DNA from 2 places in the Arthrobacter sp. BK1 genome. Region 2 is predicted to be linked to the other one. Evidence: predicted binding sites of a transcription regulator. Region 2 holds the regulator's gene; the other holds the start of a gene.
The links. Region 2 encodes Rex, which represses fermentation and respiration genes when NADH is low (regulators of the CRP and FNR family bind a similar motif). Its sites were predicted from a motif close to CTTGTGAANNNNTTCACAAG; they were not measured.
Positions count from the first base shown of each region.

Region 1: AC1MCA_RS07155 (queuosine precursor transporter) is a predicted target of Rex. The motif match lies at 10,751-10,770, and genes of this name have one in related genera.

Region 1 is NZ_CM155263.1:1,623,476-1,635,236, reverse strand. It holds gene AC1MCA_RS07205 (helix-turn-helix domain-containing protein) at 1-1,072, shown strand, start outside; gene AC1MCA_RS07200 (TAXI family TRAP transporter solute-binding subunit) at 1,210-2,220, opposite strand; gene AC1MCA_RS07195 (sensor histidine kinase) at 2,213-3,733, opposite strand; gene AC1MCA_RS07190 (response regulator transcription factor) at 3,730-4,398, opposite strand; gene AC1MCA_RS07185 (MFS transporter) at 4,656-6,044, shown strand; gene AC1MCA_RS07180 (serpin family protein) at 6,489-7,781, shown strand; gene AC1MCA_RS07175 (hydroxymethylpyrimidine/phosphomethylpyrimidine kinase) at 7,904-8,755, opposite strand; gene AC1MCA_RS07170 (hypothetical protein) at 8,752-8,961, opposite strand; gene AC1MCA_RS07165 (TIGR01777 family oxidoreductase) at 9,151-10,068, opposite strand; gene AC1MCA_RS07160 (TetR/AcrR family transcriptional regulator) at 10,086-10,742, opposite strand; gene AC1MCA_RS07155 (queuosine precursor transporter) at 10,941-11,657, shown strand.
Region 2 is NZ_CM155263.1:3,131,582-3,143,342, forward strand. It holds gene AC1MCA_RS14240 (rhamnulokinase) at 1-758, shown strand, start outside; gene AC1MCA_RS14245 (acetylxylan esterase) at 794-1,813, shown strand; gene AC1MCA_RS14250 (3-deoxy-7-phosphoheptulonate synthase) at 2,056-3,213, shown strand; gene AC1MCA_RS14255 (helix-turn-helix domain-containing protein) at 3,354-3,566, shown strand; gene AC1MCA_RS14260 (30S ribosomal protein bS22) at 3,782-3,880, shown strand; gene AC1MCA_RS14265 (HAD family hydrolase) at 4,057-4,875, opposite strand; gene AC1MCA_RS14270 (glutaredoxin family protein) at 4,953-5,207, shown strand; gene AC1MCA_RS14275 (redox-sensing transcriptional repressor Rex) at 5,298-6,014, shown strand; gene AC1MCA_RS14280 (Yip1 family protein) at 6,303-7,106, opposite strand; gene AC1MCA_RS14285 (YceI family protein) at 7,327-7,875, opposite strand; gene AC1MCA_RS14290 (histidine phosphatase family protein) at 8,078-8,758, shown strand; gene AC1MCA_RS14295 (TlpA family protein disulfide reductase) at 8,761-9,411, shown strand; gene AC1MCA_RS14300 (cytochrome c biogenesis CcdA family protein) at 9,427-10,182, shown strand; gene resB (cytochrome c biogenesis protein ResB) at 10,182-11,761, shown strand, end outside.

The DNA.
Region 1 (11,761 bases), 1.5 Mb from region 2:
CGAACGGAAGCTGAACGAACAAGTGGCAACGCCCGAGGAGGCCCGCCGCGCGAACGGCGAGCTGCGTGCCATGATGCGCGAGCGCGGCAACTACTTCCCGGAGTATGAGGCCGAGGCGCAGAAGGTGCTGGGCCTGGTGGGGTACACGGGCGGACCGCTGAGCCAGCACGTGATCGCCGATATCGCCGAAAAGCTGGGATTCACCCTCCACCACGTGGGTGACCTGCCGCATTCCACCCGCTCCGTGACCGATTTGAAGAACCACAGAATTTACCTGACGCAGAACCAGCGGCAGGACCACGACCCCAGATCTGTCCTGCTGCAGGCTTTGGGACATTACGTCCTGGGGCATGAGACGCCTAAAAACTACGGCGACTTCCTGGCCCAGCGTGTGGCGACCAATTACTTCGCGGCAGCGTTGCTGCTGCCGGAGCAGGCCACTGTGGACTTCCTGCAGACCGCCAAAACCGCCAAGGAAATCGCGGTGGAGGACATCCGGGACGCCTTCGCCGTCTCCTACGAGACCGCCGCGCACCGCTTCACCAACCTGGCCACCAAGCACCTGGGCATCACCACCCACTTCCAGAAGACCCATCAAAGCGGCATCATCTACAAGGCATACGAGAACGACGGCGTGGCGTTCCCGCAGGACCACACCGGCGCCATTGAGGGCCAGCCGTCGTGCAAGGCCTGGACATCGCGGGCGGTGTTTGATGTGCCGGACAAGTTCAGCGCCTACAGCCAGTACACCGATACCCCGTCCGGAACCTACTGGTGCACGGCACGGACTGAGCGCTCGGCCAACGGCGAGTTCTCGCTGTCGATCGGGGTGCCGTACCAGCACGTGAAGTGGTTCCGTGGGCGGGAGACGACCGCGCGGGCAACCTCAACGTGCCCCGATCCGAAATGCTGCAAGCGTCCCCCCGCGGAACTGACCACCGCCTGGGCCGGGAATGCCTGGCCGTCGGCCCGCGCCCATTCGCACCTGCTCGCCGCCATGCCGCCCGGCGCGTTTCCCGGCGTGGACGAGACCGAGGTGTACAGCTTCCTGCAGGCCCACTCCGGGGCCTGACGCTCTGGCACTTCCTGCCGGTTTTCCGGCGACGGTCTATCACTTACTGCCGGTTTTTCCACGACGCTCCATCACTTTCTTCAAGAAAGTGATGGAGCGTTCGTGAATTTATTGCATCAAGTGAGAGAGCGTTGGGCCTAGCCGTGCAGCTCCCGGTAGGCGGCTGCCGCGGCGGGGTGCAGCGGAAGTCCCGGAGTGTTGATCAACGACTCCGGGCTCAGGAACTGCACGCCCAGGCTGGAGCGCGGGACCAGTTCCTGAGCATGATTGACCAGAATCTCCACAGTCTTTTTCACCGTGCGGGCATCCGTATCGCTCCGGCACAGCAGGAGGTTCGCCAGGCCCACCGTCCAGACCGCCGGAATGCCCGGATAGGCACTCTCCGGGATCAGCACGCGGTCATAGAAAAGCCCGTGTTTGGCACGCAGCGCCGGCAGGAGCGGCGAGAGGTCCAGGAGAGCCAGCCCTGCGTCACGGTGGGCGGCCGCAATGGCCGCGGTAGGCACGCCGCCGGACCAGAACAACGCGTCCACGGACTTGTTCCGCAGGGCTGCAAGGCCCTCGTTGAGCCCAAGGTTGAGGACGCTGACGGTCCCTCCGGAGGTGGCAGTTGCGCCGGCGCCAAGTGCGGTGAAGCCCAGCCCGGCGGCCTCGATCAGCCGGGGAGTGGTCAGCGACGTCCCCGAGCCAGGCTCACCGACTGCCACGGTCCGGCCTGCCAGCCCGCCGATATCCCGGATCCCGCTGTCCCGCCGGACAACGCAGTGGATGTAGTTCTCGTAGACCTTCCCGACGGCGGAGATTCCGACGGCGTTTGTGTCACCTGCCGCTGAGCGCTGGGCAGCTGCGTCCGAGAGTGCGATGGCGAACGTTGCCTTGCCCGAGAGCAGGAATTCAATATTATCCAGGCTGCCACCGGTGGTCAGCGCCGTGGCCTGGCCTGCTGCACCATAGCGCTGCAGCGATGCGGCGAGCAGTCCGGCGAACTCCAGATAAAAGCCCCCGGGCTCGCCGCCGGCAACCGTGATCGTGTCCGGGCGGTCTTCAGGTGTGCATCCACTGAGGGCTGGCAGCAGCAGCCCGGTCAGGCCGGCTGCCAGGCCTGCTTTGAGGGCAGTCCGGCGGGAAAAAACGTACAAGTCACTCATTCGAGGCAACCTGCCCTGGACCGGTTGCCTGGTCTTGCCCGGTCAGGGCTGCCTGCCCGGGCAAGGAGGCAGGCCCGGCAGCGGCATCAGGCCCGGTCACTGCGGGCGGGAACTCAAGGCGCGCAACCAGGCCGTGGGGGATGGCCCCGGCAAGCACCAGGCGGCCTGAATTGGCGCTGGCCAGCTTGTCCACGATGGTCATGCCCAGGCCATTGCCGCCGATGCCGCGGTTGCGCGGTGAGCGCCAGAACCGGCCGGTGGCCGCTGCCCGTTCGTCGGCCGAAAGCCCGGGGCCGTCGTCGGACACCTCGATGGTGACGGCGCCTCCGCTACGCAGGGCACCGATAGAGATTCGGGCGCCCGGCGCGTACTTGATGGCGTTGTTGATCAGTTCCGCCACCATCTGGGCCAGTTCGGCGGGGTTGGCGGCGATCTGCACGGCCGGTTCCGGCGGACCGTGCAGCAGGATTGTCGCCCCACTGCGGAGGGCTGCGGGTCCGGCCCGTTCGGCTTCCTCCTGGAGGATCGGGTGCGGATCGATGGGAGCCTGAACCCGGCCTGCGGGGCTGCTCCAAGATCCGCCCAGTGGGCTCCGGGCAGAGTATTCACTTGCCCTGTGCTCAGCCGCCGCCAGCCTCAGGACCCCCTCGAGGAGGTCTTCCACATGCTCCAGTTCTGCCACGACCCCGGCTGCGGCGTCCTGCTGGCGGGCAGTTTGGAGTTCCAGCTGGAGCAGATCGATCCTGAGCCGCAGGGCGCCTACCGGGTTGCGGAGCTCGTGCGAGGTGTCGGCGATCAGTTGCCGCTGGGACTCCAGGCTGTTGCTGACGGTCCGGGCCATCGTGGTGAAGGAACGGCTCAACTCCCGCAGCTCCGGCGGCCCATCCTCAGGAAGCTGACCGGTCCGGCCGGTTGCCTCGAACTGGGTCACTGCCGCGTTCAGGCGATGGACCGGGCGCAGCACCCACCGGGTCACCCTTGCAGCAACCAGGAGGAGCATGGCTGCGAGCGCGGCGGCCGCCAACCCGACGACGAGCCACCGCTCACGCAGTTTCTGCCGGGCCGGTTCCACCTTCACCTCCAGGACCACCTCGCCCAGCACCTGGCTGGCACTGCCGAAGGACCGGGACAGCACCTCTGAGTCCGGGCCAAAAGGCTGAAGCGGGGGCAGAGTGGTGTCGCTGAGGTTCAGGTTCGCCCGGGCCAGTGCGTCACCGACGTCGGCCCTGTCCTCGCTGAGGCCCCCCGAGCGCAAGGTGCCCTGCTGGAGGCGGATCAGGACTCCCTCGCCGTAGAGCTCGGAATATCTGTCCATTTCCGTCTGGAGCCCCGCAGAAACCTCGGCGGTTGTGGCGTCCAGGGCCACCTGCGCGAACCGGTTCAGTGCGGCCACCCGTTTGATCTGGAGTTCCTGGGTCAGCTCGCGGCTGACCGACGCCAGGATGGCGGTGGAGCCCAGCAGGACCAGCAGGACGGACAGTACGCTCAGGATGCCCAGGACGCGCAGCTTCACGCGGAGTCAGCCTCGATCCGGTAGCCCACGCCGCGGACGTTGATGATGAAGCCGGGCAGTTGGAGCTTGGCCCGCAGCCCGGTCAGGTGGACGTCGAGGGCGCGGGAGGTGGCTACGAAGGCGTCTCCCCACAGCGCGTCGAGGATCTGTTCCCTGGTCACTACAGAACCCGCATGACCAGCCAGCAGGGCAAGCAGATCGAACTCCGTGGCGGTCAAAGGCAATTCCTCTGAACCCCGGGTTGCCACACGCCGTTCGAGGTCGATCTGCAGATCCCGCAGGGCGATGACCTGCTGCGGCGCGGCGGCGTGGCGGCCCGCCCGTCGCGTCACTGCTTCGATGCGGGCCAAAAGCTCAACGAGCTTCACAGGCTTGACGAGGTAGTCGTCCGCTCCGGACCGCAGGCCGAGCACCACGCTGCGTTCGTCGTCGCGCGCTGTCAGGATCAGGATCGGCACCGGGGTGACCTGGCGCAGCTTCCGCAGGACTTCAAGGCCATCCATGTCCGGAAGCCCCAGGTCCAGGAGGATCACCCCGAACTTCCGGTGGACCAGCAGGGCGTCGGCGCCGCGCGCCACGCGGGTGGGGTGGTGCCCGGCCGTTACCACCGCGGCGGCCAGTGCGGAAGCCATGGCGTCGTCGTCCTCGACGATCAGCAATTCCATGGCACGGTCCCTTTTCGTTGACTGGGCACCAAAATCTGCCCGCTTTGGAGATTACCCTCCGGCCCCGGCGAAACCTAAGGAAGTGTTAGGAAATGGCCTGCCACGTAGGTTGTGCTGTGCATCACCCATAACTTGGATGAGTCCCTTGGCGTGTGCAGGGACCGTCAACGTCGAGGAGGAACCATGGGCAATGTCGCCATGGACAGCACGAAACTGCGCCAGGAAGCCGCGGCGCCGCAATCCAGGAAGGTTCAGCGATGAGCACCCAGCAAACCGAAATCCAGAGCGAGGCAGCCCAGACCCGCCGGGCAGTGAGCAACATCCTGAAAGGCTCCGCGGGCAACCTGGTGGAGTGGTACGACCTGTACGTCTACACCGTCTTCGCCGCCTACTTCCAATCCCACTTCTTCAACTCCCAGGACGATCTTCAAGCGGGACTGGAAGCGATGGCGGTCTTCTCGACGTCGTTCCTCATGCGCCCCATCGGCGCCTGGTTCTTCGGCCGCTATGCCGACCGGAAGGGCCGCAAAGCCGCGCTGACGCTCAGCGTGACGCTGATGTCTGCAGGGTCCTTTGCCATCGCGATCCTGCCCACCACGCAACAGGTGGGCGTCTGGGCCCTGGTGATGCTGATTTTTGTCCGCCTGGTCCAAGGCTTCTCCGTGGGCGGCGAGTACGGCACCAGCGCCACCTACATGTCCGAGGCCGCCACCTCCAAGCGCCGCGGCTTCTTCTCCAGCTTCCAGTACGTGACCCTGATCGGCGGCCAGATGCTGGCTCTGCTGGTGCTGGTCATCCTCCAGAACGTGATGCCCAAGGGCGACCTGACCGAGTGGGGCTGGCGTATCCCGTTCGCCATCGGCGGTGTGGCCGCTCTGGTGGTTCTGTGGCTGCGGCGTTCGATGGAGGAAACTGTCTCTGAAGAGCAGGTCCTTGCTGCCAAGGCGCCCATCGCGGCCGGTGAGGCCCAGCCCGGCACTATGCGGTTGCTCTTCACGCAGTACTGGAAGCCGCTGCTGATCTGCATCGGCGTGACCCTCGGCGGCACCGTGGCGTTCTACACCTACACCAACTTCATCCTGAAGTTCATGAACGATACGTCCGGCATCGCCAAGACCGACACCTCCGTCATCAACTTCTGGGCCCTGTTCATCTTCATGCTGCTCCAGCCTGTCTACGGCCTGATTTCGGACAAGGTGGGCCGCAAGCCGCTGCTGCTGTGGTTCGGCATCACCGGTGTCCTGTTCACCTGGCCGCTGCTGTCCACGCTGGCCGGCACCAAAGACCCGTTCATGGCGTTCATGCTGATGCTCGGTGGCCTGCTGATCGTTGGCGGCTACACCTCCATCAACGCGCTGGTCAAGGCTGAGCTGTTCCCCGCTTCCATCCGCGCCCTGGGCGTCGGGCTGGGCTACGCGATCGCCAACTCGCTCTTCGGCGGCACGGTCCCGCTGCTCGGCGCTGCGTTCCAGAAAGCCGAGCGGGTGGACCTGTTCTTCGCCTACGTCACGGTTGCCATTGCCATCTCGCTGGTGGTCTACATCTTCGCCCTGAAGAACAAGAAGACCACCCACCTGGACCGCGAGCAGGGCGACGCCTGGAACCGCCCGGCCAAGGACGACGACAAGGACCTCCTCAACGTCTAGTGCCCGGGACAACAGACACAGGGGACGTACGACGGCGGGTGGCCGCCCGCCGTCGTACACCCACCCCACCGGGGCGCTCTGGCAGATCCTGCTGGTTTTCCCCCGATGCTCTCTCACTTTCTTTGGGAAAGTGAGAGAGCGTCGGGGGATTTCCTGCGTTTAGTGAGAGAGCGTTCCGATCGGGGTGGGGGCTATGTTGGCCGTGTCAGCTGATGAGCCCACCCACGTGATCGCGGGAGTGCGCACCCGTGGCCAAGGACCTCGCCACCCATCCCCGAGGTTTTGTTTCGGGAAACAGGCGGTCCCGTCGTCGCCCGTTTCCGAGACCGAAACGACGGCAAACCGTGACCCTACGGGCATCGTTCCGTGGCGGGCCGGCTGGTTGACTGAAAGTGCAGGCGGAATCCCCTGCAGCGTCGGCCAACCATGTCTCAGGGGGACAAGATGAAGACAACCAGAGCGGCCAGAATCGCGACGGCCGGTGCCCTGGTTGCGCTCACCGCCTGTTCGGCGCCCGCGCCGGAGCTTCTGACGGCCGACGGCGTGGAACGGGTGTCGGTGGACCGTGCGGACTACGCCGCCGAGCTGCGTTCCTTCCGGGCTTCGGCTTTTGGGCTCGGCGAGGCGCTGCTGGCCGACGGCGGCGAGGGGGCCGCGGGGAACGTGGTGTCCTCACCCACGAGCCTGCTGATTGCCCTGTCGATGCTCCGCGTTGGGGCCTCCGGCGAGACCGCCGCTGAGATGGACAGCGTTCTCACATTTCCCGCGGAGAAGCGTGACGAGGCCATGAATGCGGTGCTCGGCTCGCTGGAGAAGGTCGACGGCGACCCGGGCTCCGTGGACGAGGACAACCCGCCGCGGAACCCGGTCATGCACGCCGCCAACGGGCTCTTTGTGGACAAAGGTGTCCCCACTGGTGCGTCATTTTTGGACACCCTGGCCCGGCACTACGGGACCGGCGTCTATCCCGTGGACTTCAGCAATGAGGGGGCGACGAAGCCGGCCATTGATGCCTGGGTCAACAAGAACACGGGCGGCCGGATCAAGGAAGCTCCCGCAAAGTACGATCCCGACAATACCTTCAGCCTGCTCAACGCCCTCTACTTCGCATCAGCATGGAGCGAGCCGTTTGACCCGAACGCCACCTCTGACCTGCCCTTCACCACGGCCGCCGGCGAGGAAATCGAGGCGCCCGCCATGCATAACGAACTTGAGATGAACTACGCGGAGGGGACCGGCTGGAGCGGCGTGGACTTGCCGTACGCTGACGGTTTCGTCATGCGGCTGGTCCTGCCGGAAGTCGGGAAGGGCACCGCGGACCGCCCCGCCGCCGCCGCCTTGACCGCTGAGGAGCTGACGGAGATCGCAGACACCTTTGATGCGTCCCCGTTGGTGTCAGTGCGGATCCAGCTGCCCCGCTGGGACCACAAGTCCAGTTTTGACCTGCGGAAGGTCCTCGGGTCCTTGGGACTGGTCAGGACACTCAACAATGCTGAGGACTTCAACAACATCCAGCCCGACATGAAGATCACCCAGGCCGCCCAGGCTGCCAACATCACCGTGGCGGAAAAGGGTACTGTCGCGGCGGCTGTCACCCAGATCAGCGGGATGGCCTCCGGCGCGCCGGCGGAGCCCGAACGGACCATCGATTTCGACCGGCCGTTCCATTACCAGATCGTCCACGTTGAGACCGGCCTGCCGCTCTTCATGGGAATCGTGGCCGACCCCCGCTCCTGAGACTGTTGAGTGGGGCACCCTGGCACGGTGCCAGAGGGTTTGGGAAAACCCTGCAGGGAGTGCCAGAGGGTCTGGGAAAATCCTGCAGGAAGTGCCAGAGGGTCGCGGGGGCGGGGGAGTGGTTAGCGGGGCCCGCCCTGCCAGAGGGCGTCGAACGGGGCGCCCGAGGCAACCCGGTTGCGGATGCCCGCGGTCACAAACTCCTTGGCCGTCCGGGCCGCTTCCAGCGGGCTGGCTCCCTTGGCCAGTTCGGCCGTCACCGCCGCAGCAAGCGAGCAGCCCGCACCGGACACAGCAACCTCGCCCACCTTGGGCGCGCTGAGCACCTCGAGTGTCTCGCCGTCGTAGTAAACGTCGACGGCGTCCGGGCCTGACAGCCTCACGCCGCCCTTGGCGAGCACCGCGGCGCCGCTGAGCTCGTGAATGCGGATGGCTGCGGCTTTGAGGGACTCGACGTCGGTGATCGCCAGCCCGGACAGCGACTCCGCTTCGAAGTGGTTGGGAGTGACGAACGTGGCCAACGGCAGGATCTGTGCCTTCAGGGCGAGGTCAGTGTCCAGCGCATGGCCGGGCTCCTGGCCCTTGCAGATGAGCACCGGATCCAGGACCACATGGCGGAATCCTGCGCCCGACAGTGCGGTGGCGACGGTGTTGATGGTCGCCGGGCTGCCCAGCATGCCGATCTTCACGGCGTCCAGAACCGGCCCATAGGCCGCCGTCGTGGCTTCCAGCTGGTCCGCGATCACCTGCTGGTCCACCGGCACAAAGCGGTGGTTCCAGTTGTCGTTCGGATTGAACGACACGATGCACGTCAGGTTGGCGATGCCAAAGACGCCCAACTCCTGGAACGTCTTCAGATCGGCCTGGGCGCCGGCGCCGCCCGTAGCCTCGGATCCCGCAATGGTCAGGACGACGGCGGGAGCAAGGGCGGGAGCAGCGGCTGGGGACTGGGAGTCAGTTGAAGCGAACGTCATGGTTCCATCCTGCCATCAGGCGCCGGGCCTCCGCCGGGGATGACGCCGCGAAAGGGCTCCGCCCCGTCATGCGTGGTCACGAGGCGGACCACAGCCAACCGTCCTGCGCCGGCACAAATGCCGGCCCACAGGACAAGGCCCCACATGGTGTACCAGCCGCCACCGGCCATGAACAGGAGGGTGAGTAATCCCGCGACCAGCAACATGCAGCAGCTGGTCCCGGACACCCCGCATCAGGATTCCGGTGGCCAGGGCCAGCGGCATTCCCAGCAGCAGCGCCGCGGCGGTGCCAAAAACGTAGCCTGTGGCCCCGAGCGGAATACCAAACAGGGCCACGGTGATTCCGGTCCCAAGGAGGAAGGCCCCTGGCCCGAACGTCACGCGACGCAGGCGGTTCATGGACTCCCCTTGGCGATCGCGAGCAGCGCGCGCCCCAGCTCAGGGTGCCGGAACGTGAACCCCGCATCGATGAGTTTCCGCGGCTGCACCCACCGGCTTTTCAGCACGAGTTCCGTATCGGTGCGGATCAGCACGGCCCCCAGCCGCAGGAGCCAGGTAGGAGTGGGGAGGCCCGGCCGCACCCCGTACGCGCGCCGGACAAGCCGCATCAGTTCACGGTTGTCCACCACGTCGGGAGAGGCCACGTTCACCGGACCGGAGATGTCCGTCCGTGAGTGGAGGAAGAGGATGGTGCGGTACACGTCCTCCACATGAATCCAGCTGAACTTCTGGCGGCCGGATCCCATGTGCCCGCCCAGGCCAAGCCGCGCCAAGGCTGCGAACGGGCGCAGGGCGCCGCCGCCGGGGCCCAGGACGATGGCGATCCGTAAGGCGATTTTCCGCACCCCGGGCGTGGGGACAGCTTCCAGCGCGGTTTCCCATGCCCGCGCCACGTCCACCGAGAAGCCGGTGCCGGGTTCGCCGTCGGACTCCGTCTGGGGCCGGTCGTCCGCGTGCCGGTAGATGGTGCCGGTGCTGGCGTTCAGCCAGGCCGACGGCGGCGCCTGGCACCGCGCGAGGGCACGGCCCAGTGCCTCGGTAGTGGAGACGCGGGAATTGAGGATGGCCGCCCTGTTCCGCGCGTTGTAGCGGCAGTTGACGGAGCGTCCCGCGAGGTTGACCAGAAGGTCGGCGCCGTCCAGCACCCGGGTGATGGCGCCGTCGTCGTTCCAATTCGCCGAATCGGCTGCACCCGGTGCCGCCCGGCGGCCGATGGTGCGAACCTTCCAGCCGTCCCGCTCGAAGCGGTCCCGGAGGCAGGTGCCGATGAAGCCCGAAGCCCCGGCGAGCACCACGGTGTTTGTTTTGGTCATCTCTTCCCCTTTGTCGTTCAGTCCCGGATACTGCGGCTCAGGTTCAGGACGTCGTCAAGCATCCTGTTGACGCCCGGAATCCGTGCCAGTGACAGGCCCCGGGTGATCAGCGGGACAACGCCGTCCACCAGCTTCCGGGTCCGGCGCTGGTCCTCGGAGGTGTCGTAGACCCAGAACAACGCGATGCCCATGTAAGCCAGCCACAGCAGTTCCGGCAGCTCCGAACGGAGCTTCTTCGGAGCCGGCGGGCTGGAACCTTCCACTGCCGCCCGGAAGATGGCGAGTGAAGCCTCCCGGGCCGCCGCCGACTTTCCTGCGAAGGGATTGACGGGCGAGGTGGGGCGGATGGCCGTGGCCACGAAGTCTGCGCCGAACCGGTGATACGGTGCCATGACGTCCAGTCCGGTGTGCAGTGTGGCCCTTAGGCGGCTGCCCAGGTCCTTCAGGCCTTCGAGTGACTCCTCTGCTGTGGCCGCGTGCTCGGCCTGGACCTGGATATAGAGTTCCTGGACCAGATCGTCCTTGGACGCAAAGTAGTAGTAGGCGTTGCCCACGGAGACCCCGGCCTCGGCTGCAATGGCGCGCATGGTGGTCTTCTCGAAGCCGATCTCGCGGAACATGCGAAGTGCCACGTCTGCTACCCGTTGCCTGGTCTGTTCACTCTTGGCTGCCATGCTCACTCCTTTTGAACGTGTTCAAAAGTCAGTCTGCCATGGAACTGAACGTGTTCAAAATAGTGCGGTGCCTGTTCGGTGGAAGAGTCGCGCCTGTTCGGTGGGAGAATAGCGTGACAGTGCTAATACAGCCGGTGTCCCGAACCTCCATTGGGTAACGCGGAGACCCGAGCGAACCACTACGAAACGGATTCCCCCATGCCTTCCCCCTCGGGCCCTGACGCCCTTAAACTCGACAACTCCGCACGGACAGCGCCGAAATTCGCGTCGATCGGATCGCCTTACTTCGGCATCATGCTGGCCTTCATGGCCGTGGTGCTGATCCTGTCCAACATCGGTGCATCCAAGGGTGTGGCGATCGGCCCGATCATTACCGACGGTGGCTTCTTCCTGTTCCCGCTGGCCTACATCCTGGGCGATGTGATCAGCGAGGTGTACGGCTTCAAGGTGGCCCGTAAAGCCATTTTCACCACCTTCGCCCTGTCCGTCTTCGCCTCGGTCTGCTACTGGGTGATCATCGCCCTGCCCGGCTTCGACGACGAGTTTGGCACGTCCAAGCAGGCCGCCCTTGAGGGTGCGCTTGGCCCGGTTCCGCAGATTGTGCTCGCCTCGCTGCTGGCGTTCCTGGCAGGCCAGACCATCAACTCCTGGATCCTGGTGAAAATGAAGGCCCGCTCGGGGGAGAAGTCCCTGTGGGCAAGGCTGATGGGCTCGTCCGGCGCGGGCGAGTTCGTGGACACCCTGATTTTCTGCAGCATCGCAGCCTCCGTCATCGGCATCACGGACTTCGGCACCTTCCTGAACTACGTGGTGGTGGGCTTCGTCTACAAGACCCTGGTGGAGTTCCTCTTCGTGCCGGTGACCTCGCTGGTGATCGGCTGGATCAAGAAGCGCGAACCGAGCTACGGGGCGTAGCCACCCCGGGCCACCCGCCCCGCGCCCCGGCCACCCACCCCACTCCGCGCCCCGCCACCCCCCGCCCCGCCCCACCCCGCGCCCGGCCACCCACCCGCGCCCCG
Region 2 (11,761 bases):
TGCCGGCCCGTACCAAGGTGGTGGCCGTCGGCTCGCACGACACCGCGTCCGCCGTCGCCGCCGTTCCCGCGCAGGAAGGGAACTTGGCCTACATCTCCTCCGGAACCTGGTCCCTCGTGGGGTTGGAGCTGAAGCACCCGGTCCTGACCGAGGCCAGCCGGGCAGCGAATTTCACCAACGAACGCGGCGTGGACGGCACCATCCGTTACCTCCGCAACATGGGCGGCCTCTGGCTGCTCAGTGAATGCCAGCGGACCTGGGCAGCGGAAGGCTTCACCCCGGAACTGACGGCCCTGCTGACCGCTGCCGCAGCGCTGCCGTCAGGCGGGCCGCAGATCAATCCGGACGATCCCTATTTCATCGCCCCGGACAACATGCCCGAGCGGATCCGCTCCGCGGTCCGGCGCACCGGGGACATCCTGGCGGATGACCCGGCGGCCATCACCCGCTGCATCATGGACAGCCTCGCGGCCGGCTATGCCCGCACCATCCGAGACGCCGAACGCCTCGCCGACCAGGCAGTGGACGTGGTCCACGTGGTGGGCGGCGGTTCGCAGAACCGGCTCCTCTGCCAGCTCACGGCGGACGCTACGGGTAAGCGCGTGGTTGCAGGGCCCGTGGAGGCGACGGCACTGGGCAACATCCTGGTCCAGGCGCGCGCGGCCGGGCAGCTCACGGGAGGGCTGAGGGAATTGCGGCGGCTGGTGGTAAACAGCCACGCCCTGCAGACGTTCACCCCGCAGCTCGCCCGGCTTTAGACTCTTTTCGTCTCCAGAAAGGACCCGCCCGCCCGATGCCACTCTTTGACCTGCCCCTTGACCAACTCCGCGGTTATACCTCGGCCGTCAGCCCACCCGCTGATCTGCAGGCTTTCTGGGACGCCACCCTTGAGGAAGCCCGCGCGTTCCCGCTCGAAGCCACTTTTGAGCCGGTGGAGAACTACCTGGCTGTCATCGACACGTTTGACGTCACGTTCAACGGCTACGGCGGGGCCCCGATCAAAGGCTGGCTCCACCTCCCGGGGAACCGTACCCCGGGAACCCCGCTACCCGTCGTCGTTCATTATGTGGTCTACTCGGGCGGGCGCGGGCTGGTCAACCAGGACACCAAATGGGCCCAGGCGGGTTATGCGCAGTTCATCATGGACACCCGGGGGCAGGGGTACGGCGGGACGCTCGGGCACACCCCGGACCCCCACCCGTCCGCCGGCGAGGTGGCCTATGCCGGGTTGATGACCAGGGGAGTGGGCAGCCGGGAGGACTATTACTACCGCCGGGTCTACGTTGACGCCTTCCGCGCGGTGGAAGCCGCCCAGTCGCACCCCGAGGTGGACGCCTCCCGTGTGGTGCTCGCCGGCGTCAGCCAGGGCGGCGGAATCGTCGTGGCCACAGCGGGGCTGGTGGCCGGAAGGCTCGACGGCGTGATCGCCGCGCTGCCTGATGTCCCCTTCCTGCAGGACTTCCCACGCGCCATCGACATCACTCCCAGGGGCCCGTACCCCGAGATCGCGGCCTTCCTGGCCCGGCACCGTGAACGGTATGAGCCCATCCTGGACGTGCTGAACTACTTCGACGGCGTCAACCTGGCCCGCTGGGCCACAGCACCCGCCCTGTACTCAGCGGCGCAGATGGACGATATCTGCCCGCCGTCCACGGTGTTCGCCAGCTTCAACGCATACGGGGCAGGGGCCGGCGGTGCGTCCGGGACGGGTGCTGCCAAGGACATAGAGGTGTACCGGTTCAACAACCACGAGGGCGGCCAGGAGCACCACTGGATCAGGCAGCTGCAGTTCCTCCGCAAGCTCCTGGGATGACACCTGTGTAACTGCGACGGTAAGGGTGACGATTTGGCGGTGGCTGCGGCGTGCCGTTATGGTGTGGCTATGACAAACCGTTGGTATGCGTATTTTTCGTTGGCTCTGGAGGGGCCCGCGTCTAACTGACACGCATCCAATCACCTTCAGAGCCAACAGGGCAGAGATCATTCTCTGCCCTTCGCCATTTCCCGGCGGGTTCTGAATTCGGGCCCGCTTCCTCTTTCGGAACAGGACCCCACATGAGCACCGCACCAGCCATCACCGCCGCCCCCGCCGACACGCAGGCAGGCGCAGCTGCCGTTGCAGGCGCAGCGAAATCCACGTCCAACCTCCGCGTCAGCGAATTCACGCCGCTGCCCACGCCCCAGGCGCTCATCGCCGAGCTGCCTCTGGACGCCCGGGTGACCGACGTCGTCGAACGCGGACGCGATGAGGTCCGCGCCATCATGGACGGGGTGGACGACAGGCTGCTGGTGATTGTGGGCCCGTGCTCCATCCACGATCCCAAAGCGGGCCTGGAGTACGCCCGCCGGCTGGTGAGCCAGGCGGAAAAGCACAAGGAAGACCTCCTGATCGTGATGCGGGCCTACTTCGAAAAGCCGCGCACCACCGTGGGCTGGAAAGGCCTGATCAACGATCCGCGGCTGGACGGCAGCCACGACATGGAAACAGGGCTCCGGACCGCGCGCCAGTTCCTCCAGCAGGTCACCGCCCTCGGACTGCCTACCGCCACCGAATTCCTCGAACCGATCAGCCCGCAGTACATGGCGGACCTGATCTCGTGGGGTGCCATCGGTGCGCGCACCACCGAAAGCCAGATCCACCGCCAGCTGGCGTCCGGCCTGTCCATGCCCATCGGTTTCAAGAACGGGACCGACGGCGACCTCCAGGTTGCGATCGACGCCTGCGGTGCCGCCGGGGCTGCTCAGGCGTTCCTGGGAATCGACGGGGAGGGCCGGGCGGCGTTGGTGGCCACGGCCGGGAATCCGGACACGCACGTGATCCTCCGTGGCGGACGGAAGGGGCCCAACTACTCGGCTGCCGACGTCGAAAGCGCCTCCGGCAAGCTCGCCGCAAAGGCGTTGAACCCGCGGCTGATCGTGGACGCCAGCCATGCCAACAGCGGCAAGAGCCACCACCGGCAGGCGGAAGTGGCCCTCGAGATCGGTGCCCAACTGGAGGACGGCGGCCAGTCGGCGCACGCCATCGCAGGGGTCATGCTGGAGAGCTTGCTGGTGGGCGGTGCCCAGAACCTGGACGTGGCCCAACACGCTGCCGGGCGGTCCGGACTGGTCTACGGGCAGAGCGTCACGGACGCGTGCATGGACTGGGAAGTATCCGTTTCGGTCCTCAACCAGCTCGCGGCCTCCGCGCGGAAGCGGCGCTCGGCGGAATGATTACCCGCAACACTTTCACTACAGCCCCATGAACCTCTAGAGTATCTATCACATGGTTGGTGGATGGCTCAGCATCGGCACACCGCAATGGAACACAGCTGGGGTCAATGCACGTCATCCGTCAGCAAAGGAATAGGGAAATGTCCGCAGAACAGAACTTCTCGAACGCGAAGTTCCTGACCGTCGCCGAAGTGGCCGAGGTCATGCGCGTCTCCAAAATGACCGTTTACCGGTTGGTCCATTCCGGTGAAATGCCAGCAGTGAGGTTTGGCCGCTCGTACCGCGTGCCGGAGAGCGCCGTCGAACAGTACCTCAAGGGTGCTGTGGTGGACGGCCACTCCGAGACGGCCTGATTAGCACCAACGCCGGTCAGGCTACAGTCCAGGTACACAATGTCGCTGGTTTCAGCCTTGGAAAGGCTGCCGTCAGTAGTCGCCGCAAAGAAGCGGTACCCTGTTAAGGAACGTTTTACGTCATTGTAAGAATCTGTCAGTTGTTTCAGTCTGTAGCTTTGCTCACGGACCGGTTCCATCAGACAGGTACTGCATCTAGTTTGTGAGGAACTTTCGTGGGTTCAGTTATTAAGAAGCGTCGCAAGCGTATGGCCAAGAAGAAGCACCGCAAGCTGCTTCGCAAGACCCGTCACCAGCGCCGCAATAAGAAGTAGAGATACTTCGAACTGCGTGAAATGCCCGTTGCCTTCCCGGCAGCGGGCATTTTTGTGTCGGCGTGGGGTCGCCATCGATGCAGAACCGGGACCCATTCTCGGCGGGAGGACGCGCGGATCCGGGTGTCCTCGTGCCGAACGCGTGGCCGTAGTCCTTAAGCGTGTCCGGCGGCAGGCTAGACCCGGGGGCCGCGGATGCGGGAGAAGCCGCGCCAGAGGCCGTAGACGGCGCCGCAGGCTGTGGCTGCCTTGAGCCCCAGGGTGGCGGCGCGGCGGCCGGACCGGAAATCGTAGACCGGCCAGTTGTGGTCGCGTGCGTGGCGGCGGAGCCGGGCGTCCGGATTGATGGCTACCGGGTGCCCTACGAGGGTCAGCAGCGGAATGTCGTTGTACGAGTCGCTGTAAGCCCAGCAGCGCTTCAGGTCCAGGCCTTCAAGGTCTGCAAGTTCCTGGACGGCTACTGCCTTGGCCGAGCCATGCAGGATGTCGCCTACCAGCCGGCCGGTGTACATTCCGTCGGCGATTTCGCCCACGGTCCCCAGCGCACCCGTGAGGCCGAGCCGGCTTGAGATGACCGCGGCAACTTCGATGGGAGTGCCCGTGACCAGCCAGACGCGCCGGCCCACGCGGAGGTGCTGCTGGGCCAGGGCTTTGGCTCCGGGCCAGATCCTGGAAGCGATCATCTCGTCATAGACCTCTTCGCCCAGGGCCTTGACGTCTTCAACGGTGATGCCCTCGGCAAGGGTGAGGGCCGAATCGCGGACGGCATGGACGTCGTCCATGTTCTCGCCCCGCGCCACAAACTTGAACTGCTTCCAGGCAAACCCTGCGGCCTGCATCAGAGTGAAGGCGCCGCGCTGGTGCATCTTCCGGGCCACGTGGAACAGGCTGGCGCCCCGCATGAGGGTGTTGTCGACGTCGAAGAAGGCGGCTTCACTGGTCTGCGGCATCGCATCCGGCTGCGTGAGAACAGCGACGTACTTCTCCTCGGGCATGTCCACGAGTCTAGTCAATGCCGGGGCACCGCCGTCCCCGCCCCGCGGACCTGTCCAAAGGGGGATACGGTTAATATATGGCAAAACCGGACATCGTGCTCATCACCAAAGCTGACTGCCACCTGTGCGCAGAGGCGCGCGACGCCGTCGAACGCGTGGCAGCCTCACTCGGACTTGAGTGGACCGAGCAGTTGGTGGACGGACTTCCGGAACTGCGGGAGCGGTACGCCGAGGAAATTCCCGTGGTGCTGGTGGACGGCATCCAGCGCGACTTCTGGAAGATCGACGAAATCCGTCTGGCGCGGGTCCTCCAGCGTGCCATGGCCCAGTAAGGACGCGGTTACGCAGAATGGCACAGGCTTTGTTGGCACCGGCAGCGGGGCTCTAGAGTGGAGTCACGACGCGATGGGATGGAGGGGAAAGTGACTTCGCTGGACCCGTCCCCGATAGTCCCCGCAGTCCCGGCGGTGCACGGCGCTGACCCCGCCAAACAGATTCCGCCGGCAGCAGTGGCCCGGCTGACCATTTACCTGCGCGCCCTGAACACCCTGCTATCAGAGGGTGTGGAGCGGGTGTCTTCGGAATCACTGGCGGAAGCGTCGGGCGTCAGTTCATCAACCCTGCGCAAGGACCTCTCGCACGTTGGCTCCTACGGCACGCGCGGCGTGGGCTACGAGGTGCAGTACCTGAGCCGCCATATCTCCGCGGCCCTCGGCCTGACGCACGACTGGAAGGTCGCCATCGTTGGCGCCGGCAACCTGGGCAAGGCCCTGGCCCGGTACGGGGGATTCGAGTCCCGGGGTTTCGATGTGGTGGCAATTTTCGACGCCGATCAGATGGTGGTCGGCAATGAAGTTGGCTGGCTGCGCGTGAGCGATGTCGCCGACCTGGAAACGGTGCTGCAGCGGACCGGGGCAAATATGGTGGTCCTGGCCCTGCCGGCAGCAGTGGCACAGCAGATCTGCGACCGCGTGGTGGCGGCGGGTGTGCACAGCATCCTGAGCTTCGCGCCCGTGATGCTGCAGGTGCCGGCCAGCGTCAACCTCCGCAAGGTGGACATGGCCACCGAACTGCAGATCCTGGCCTACCACGCCCAGCGCGCGCAGGCCCCGGAACAGGCACCCGAGCAGACCGCCTAGGTCCCCGCCCCACCCCTCACCCCGCCGGCTCCTCAGACGCTCTGGCACTTCCTGCACGAATTTCCCGGACGCTCTTTCACTTCCTGTCGGCCAAAGCAGAACGCTCCATCACTTTCCTAAAGAAAGTGATGGAGCGTTGGGGCTTTTCCTGCAGGTTCTGCCAGAGCGTTGGGGCTTTTCCTGCAGGTTCTGCCAGAGCGTTGGGGCTTTTCCTGCAGGTTCTGCCAGAGCGTTAGAGCTTTTCCTGCAGGAAGTGAGAGAGCGTCGTGGGCAGGCGGGGGGCTGAGGCTACTGGCCGTAGGGGTTGCCCGGGGTTCCGTAGGGGTTGGCGAACGGCTGCTGCTGGCGGAAGTACGGAGCTGCGGCGGGCAGGTACAGCAGCACGATGGCGGCGATGCCTGCGAGGGTTCCCAGGGTGCCGAGGCTGGGCACCTGGAAGAGGCCCAGAACGGACAGGGCGGCAAAGACAGTACCCAGGATCCGTGCCCAGTTCTTGCCCTTGCGGATGAAGAAGGCAACCAGTGCGTAGAGCGCGGCGCCAATGATGGCAACCACCACCAGTGTTCCGGCAATGACGCTGCGGAGGTCGTCGTACGTTACATCCGCGCCGGCGCCGCCGCCGCTGCGCATGGCTTCCTCGAAAACGCCCCGCATCTGCGGATCGTCGAGGGTGTTGATGCCCATGATCATGGTGATGACAAAGATGGCGCCGGAAGCGATCAGGAGCCAGAACGAGATGTTCACCAGCTGGGGGATCCCGGCGGATCCGCCGGCCTGGGGCTGCTCGGAGGGGTACTGGGCGTAGGGGGACTGCCCGTACGGCTGCTGGCCGTAGACCGGCGGCTGGGGCGTACCCTGCCCGAACTGGGGCGCGTTCTGCCCGTATTGGGGTGCGTTCTGGCCGGGCTGCGGAGCATTCTGCCCGTACTGAGGCGCGTTCTGCCCGTATTGGGGTGCGTTCTGTCCGTGCTGCGGCGCCTGCGGAGTGGGCTGCCCGAACTGCGGGCTGTTCTCGCCGTAGCGGGGTGCCGGGGGCTGGTTGCCGGGCTCGGGTTCATTCGGAACGGGAGGCGGGACTGAGGGGGTGCACATGAGCGGTCCTTTGCAGGTCGGGTATCAGTTCGGCTGCTGGGTACAGTCCACTGGCCCTGCCCCCAGTACGGCTTACCTCCACCGTACCCCCGGCCGGTCCCGCAGCGGGCCATTCCGGCAAGGTGATCCGGGTTAAAAACAGTCCCCTTTAAACACAGCACCCCGGCCGCCGGGATTCCATGGGAAAACCGGCGGCCGGGGTGCTGGCAGAACGAAAGAACTATGCTGCGGGGGCGATGAACGCCAGCTCCAGGTTGATGGCAACCTTGTCGCTGACCAGCACGCCACCGGCTTCGAGTACGGCATTCCAGGTCAGGCCGAAGTCCTTGCGGCTGATGGTGGTTTCGGCGGAGACGCCGGCGCGGGTCATGCCGAACGGGTCCACGGCCACGCCGTTGAACTCGGTCTCGAGCGAGACGGGACGGGTGACGCCCTTGATGGTGAGGTCGCCGGTCAGCTCGTAGCTGTTGCCGTTGGCCACCAGGCCATTGGAGACGAAGGAGATTTCCGGGAACTTCTCGACGTCGAAGAAGTCTTCGCCGCGGACGTGGCCGTCACGGTTGACGTCGCCGGAATCGAAGCTTGCGGTCTGGATGGTGGCGCTGATCCTGGAATCCGCCACGTTCTCGGCGAGGTCCAGGGTAGCTGCAGCATCCTTGAACTGGCCGCGGACCTTGCTGATGCCTGCGTGCCGGACGGTGAAGCCGATTTCGCTGTGCGAGTTGTCGAGGGTCCAGGTGCCGGTTGTGATGTCGGTGGGAAGAGCCATGGTGTATCTCCTTGAGTTTGTCGGGTGGTCCTGCCGGATAGCTTGATGCTTCATCTGTTGAACTCTCAACTATCCGCTGCATCCAGTATAAACATGCATTTGCATGTTTTGTTCCCCGTTCCGGAACATTTTTCCAAAACTTTCAGTTCTACTGGATGTAGAAGATTTCGGATCGCACGCCATCTTTGAGAAACTGGTAAACATGCCCCAAGCCACTGTCCATCTGCTCCGCCACGGCGAGGTCCACAATCCCGACGGCGTTCTGTACGGCAGGCTGCCCGAATTCCACCTCTCCGAGCTGGGCCAGGAGATGGCGCAGACCCTCGCCGCGCACTTCAGTGAGCGCGCCGCACAGGGTGCCCGGATCGTTTATCTCGCCGCGTCACCGCTGGTCAGGGCCCAGGAAACGGCAACGCCCACTGCCGAGGCGCTGCATCTCGAGATCCACACCGATGAACGCATCATCGAGGCCGAAAACTACTTCCAGGGCATGAAGGTCACCAAGGCGGAACTGCGCAAGCCCAAGCACTGGCCGCATCTGGTCAACCCGCTCAGGCCGTCCTGGGGCGAGCCCTACAAAGCGCAGGCAGCCCGCGTCCAGGCAGCCGTCCAGGATGCCCGGCTCCGCGCCATCGAACTGGCCGGCAACGACTTCGGAACAAGCGGGCCCGAGGCCATCATGGTCAGCCACCAGCTCCCCATCTGGGCCACCCGGCTGAGCGCCGAGGGCCGCCCGCTGTGGCATGACCCGCGCAAACGCGAGTGCACACTGACCTCCATCACGTCCCTGGTGTTCGACGACGACGGCTCGCTCCTGCGCGTCGAGTACAGTGAGCCCGCTGCCGCCCTTCTCCCCGGCGCCGCCACCACTCCGGGGGCCTGACCATGAAAACCACTGCTTCCCGCAATGCCATGACCAGCCGCGCCATGACCAGCCCCGCCACGTCCCGCCGCGCCGTGCTTGCCGCCGGCGGTGCAGCCCTGACCGCCCTCACGCTGGGGCTGTCCGGCTGCGCGCAGGAGGATGCACTCGCCCAGCAGGCCAAAGCCGGCGACAACAAGAACTACGTGGCAGGCGATGGCTCGGTGACCGAGTTTGCTGCGGGTGACCGCAAGGCCGCCGTCGCCGTCAACGGCACCCTGTTCAACGGGACCACCGTGACCCCCGAGGATTTCCAGGGCAAGGTCACGGTCCTGAACTTCTGGTTCGCCGCCTGCGCCCCCTGCCGGGTGGAGGCCCCCATCCTCGAAGAGCTGCACCAGGAGTTCAAGGACCAGGGCACGCAGTTCTTCGGCGTCAACCTCCGCGACGAAAAAGCCACCGCCGAAGCCTTCGACAAATCGTTCAACCTGACCTACCCCAGCTTCGATGACAAGGACGGCGGCGTGCTCCTGGCAGTCTCCGGCCTGGTCCCTCCCGGCGCCGTCCCCACCACGCTGGTGCTGGACAAGCAGGGCAGGGTGGCCTCGCGCGTCCTGGGCGAAATCCAGAGGGGCACCCTCAAAGCCCTCATCACCGCCGCCGTGGCAGAGTAGCGGCGGCCCCGGACCGTGAACAGCCCCTTCGCCGAAGCCATCCTGAACGGCTCGCTGCTGCTTGCCATCCCGGTGGCGCTGCTGGCCGGACTGGTTTCCTTCCTGTCGCCCTGCGTGCTGCCCCTGGTACCCGGCTACCTTGGCTACGTCACGGGCCTCAGTGGCGTGGACCTGCAAAAGCAGAAGCGCGGCCGGATGCTCGCCGGCATTGGCCTGTTCGTGCTGGGCTTCTCCGTGATCTTTGTCCTGCTCGGCGGTGCCTTCGGCCAGCTCGGCACGCTGATCACCGGCTCCCAGAACGCCTGGATCACCCAGCTCCTGGGCATCCTGGTGATCATCATGGGCGTGGTGTTCATGGGGGGCTTCGGATGGCTGCAGCGTGACGCGAAGATCCACGCCAAGCCGCCGGCCGGCCTGTGGGGTGCACCGCTGCTGGGCATCACGTTCGGCCTGGGCTGGGCCCCCTGCATCGGCCCCACCTACTCTGCCGTGCAGCTCCTGAGCCTGTCCGGCGGTTCCTCGGCAGCCAAGGGCGCGTTCCTGGCCTTCGTCTACAGCCTGGGCCTGGGCATCCCCTTCCTCCTGATAGCACTGGCCGTGCGCCGGGGGATGGGTGTGATGTCCTTTTTCCGCAAGCACCGCCTGGCCATCCAAAGAATCGGCGGGGGCATCCTGGTGGTGCTCGGCCTGCTGATGGCCAGCGGCGTCTGGGGAACCTGGGTCACCGAGCTGCAGTACTGGTTCCAAACCGATGTGAAGTTGCCGATCTGATGAGCGAGCGCGTGAAAGAAAACAAGAAGTCCCCGGCCCCCGTTGACACGGCCAAGGCAGAGGCAGCCCTCCCCATGCTGGGGCCGGTGGAGATGCTTCGTTGGGCCTGGACGCAGCTGACCAGCATGCGCACGGCGCTTTTCCTGCTCCTGCTCCTGGCCGTTGCGGCAGTGCCGGGTTCCCTGTTCCCGCAGCGCCCGGCCAACCCGTCGGTGGTGACGCAGTACATCAAGGACAACCCGGACTACGGGAAGCTGCTGGACACCCTGCAGCTCTACGATGTCTACTCCTCGGCCTGGTTCTCGGCCATCTACATCCTGCTCTTCATCTCTCTGATCGGCTGCGTGGTACCGCGCGCCATCGCCCACTACAAGGCCATGCGCTCGCAGCCGCCGCGGACCCCCAAGCGGCTCTCCCGCCTCCCTGAGTACGGCACACTGGTGGTTCCCGCCGGAGCCGGCCTCCCGGCGTCGGACGCCATCCGCAGTGCCGCCGGAGTGCTGAAGAAGCGCGGTTACCGCGTTGACGTGAGGGACGACGACGGCGCGCGGCCGTCTTTGGGTGCCGAGCGCGGCTTCGCCAAGGAGGTCGGGAACCTGGTGTTCCACACCTCGCTGATCGGGGTTTTGGTCTCCGTGGCGATCGGCGGGCTGTTCGGGTACAGCGGCCAGCGCATCCTGGTGGAGGGCGATACCTTCGTGAACACCCTGGTGGGCTATGACCAGTTCACCCCGGGCACCAACTTCCAGTCCAGCCAGCTCCAGCCCTACTCCATCCAGCTGGACAAGTTCGCTGTCACCTTCGACCGCGAATCCAAGGGCAAGGTGGGCCAGCCCATCGACTTCACCGCCGATGTAACCACCAAGGAGACCCCGGACGCGCCGGCCAAGCAGGAAGTCCTCAAGGTCAACGAACCCGTGACCCTGGGCGGCACCAGCATCTACCTCACCGGCAACGGCTACGCCCCGGTGGTCACCATCCGCGACGGCGCCGGCAACGTGGCCATGCAGGGCCCGGTGGTTGCCAAGCTGCAGGGCGACAACTACTACTCGTCCCTGGTGATCAAAGTCCCGGACGCGAAGCCCGAGCAGCTCGGCTTCGCCGGGTTCTTCCTTCCCACCGCCTTTATCACCGAGGAAGGCATCTCCTTCAGCGGGGATCCGGATCTGTTCAATCCGCAGCTGACCCTGAACTCCTACTACGGCGATCTCGGCCTGGACGACGGGGCCCCGCAGAACGTCTTCGAACTGGACGTCAAAGACCTTACGCCGCTGAACGCCCGCAACCTCGATGCCGGCGGCATCACGCTTGCCCCGGGAACCAGCTACACCCTGCCGGAGGGCAAGGGCACCATCAGCTTCGACGGCGTGAAGCGGTACGTGGGCGTGGACATCCACCACAACCCCGGGCAGCTGTACGCCCTGATCTTCGCGCTGCTGGCCGTGGCCGGGCTCATCGTCTCCCTGTACGTCAACCGCCGCCGCGTCTGGGTCCGGACCGGGACCCACGACGACGGCCGGACCATGGTGGAATACGGCCTCCTGGCCCGCGGTGAAGACCACCGCCTCGCCGCCGAAGC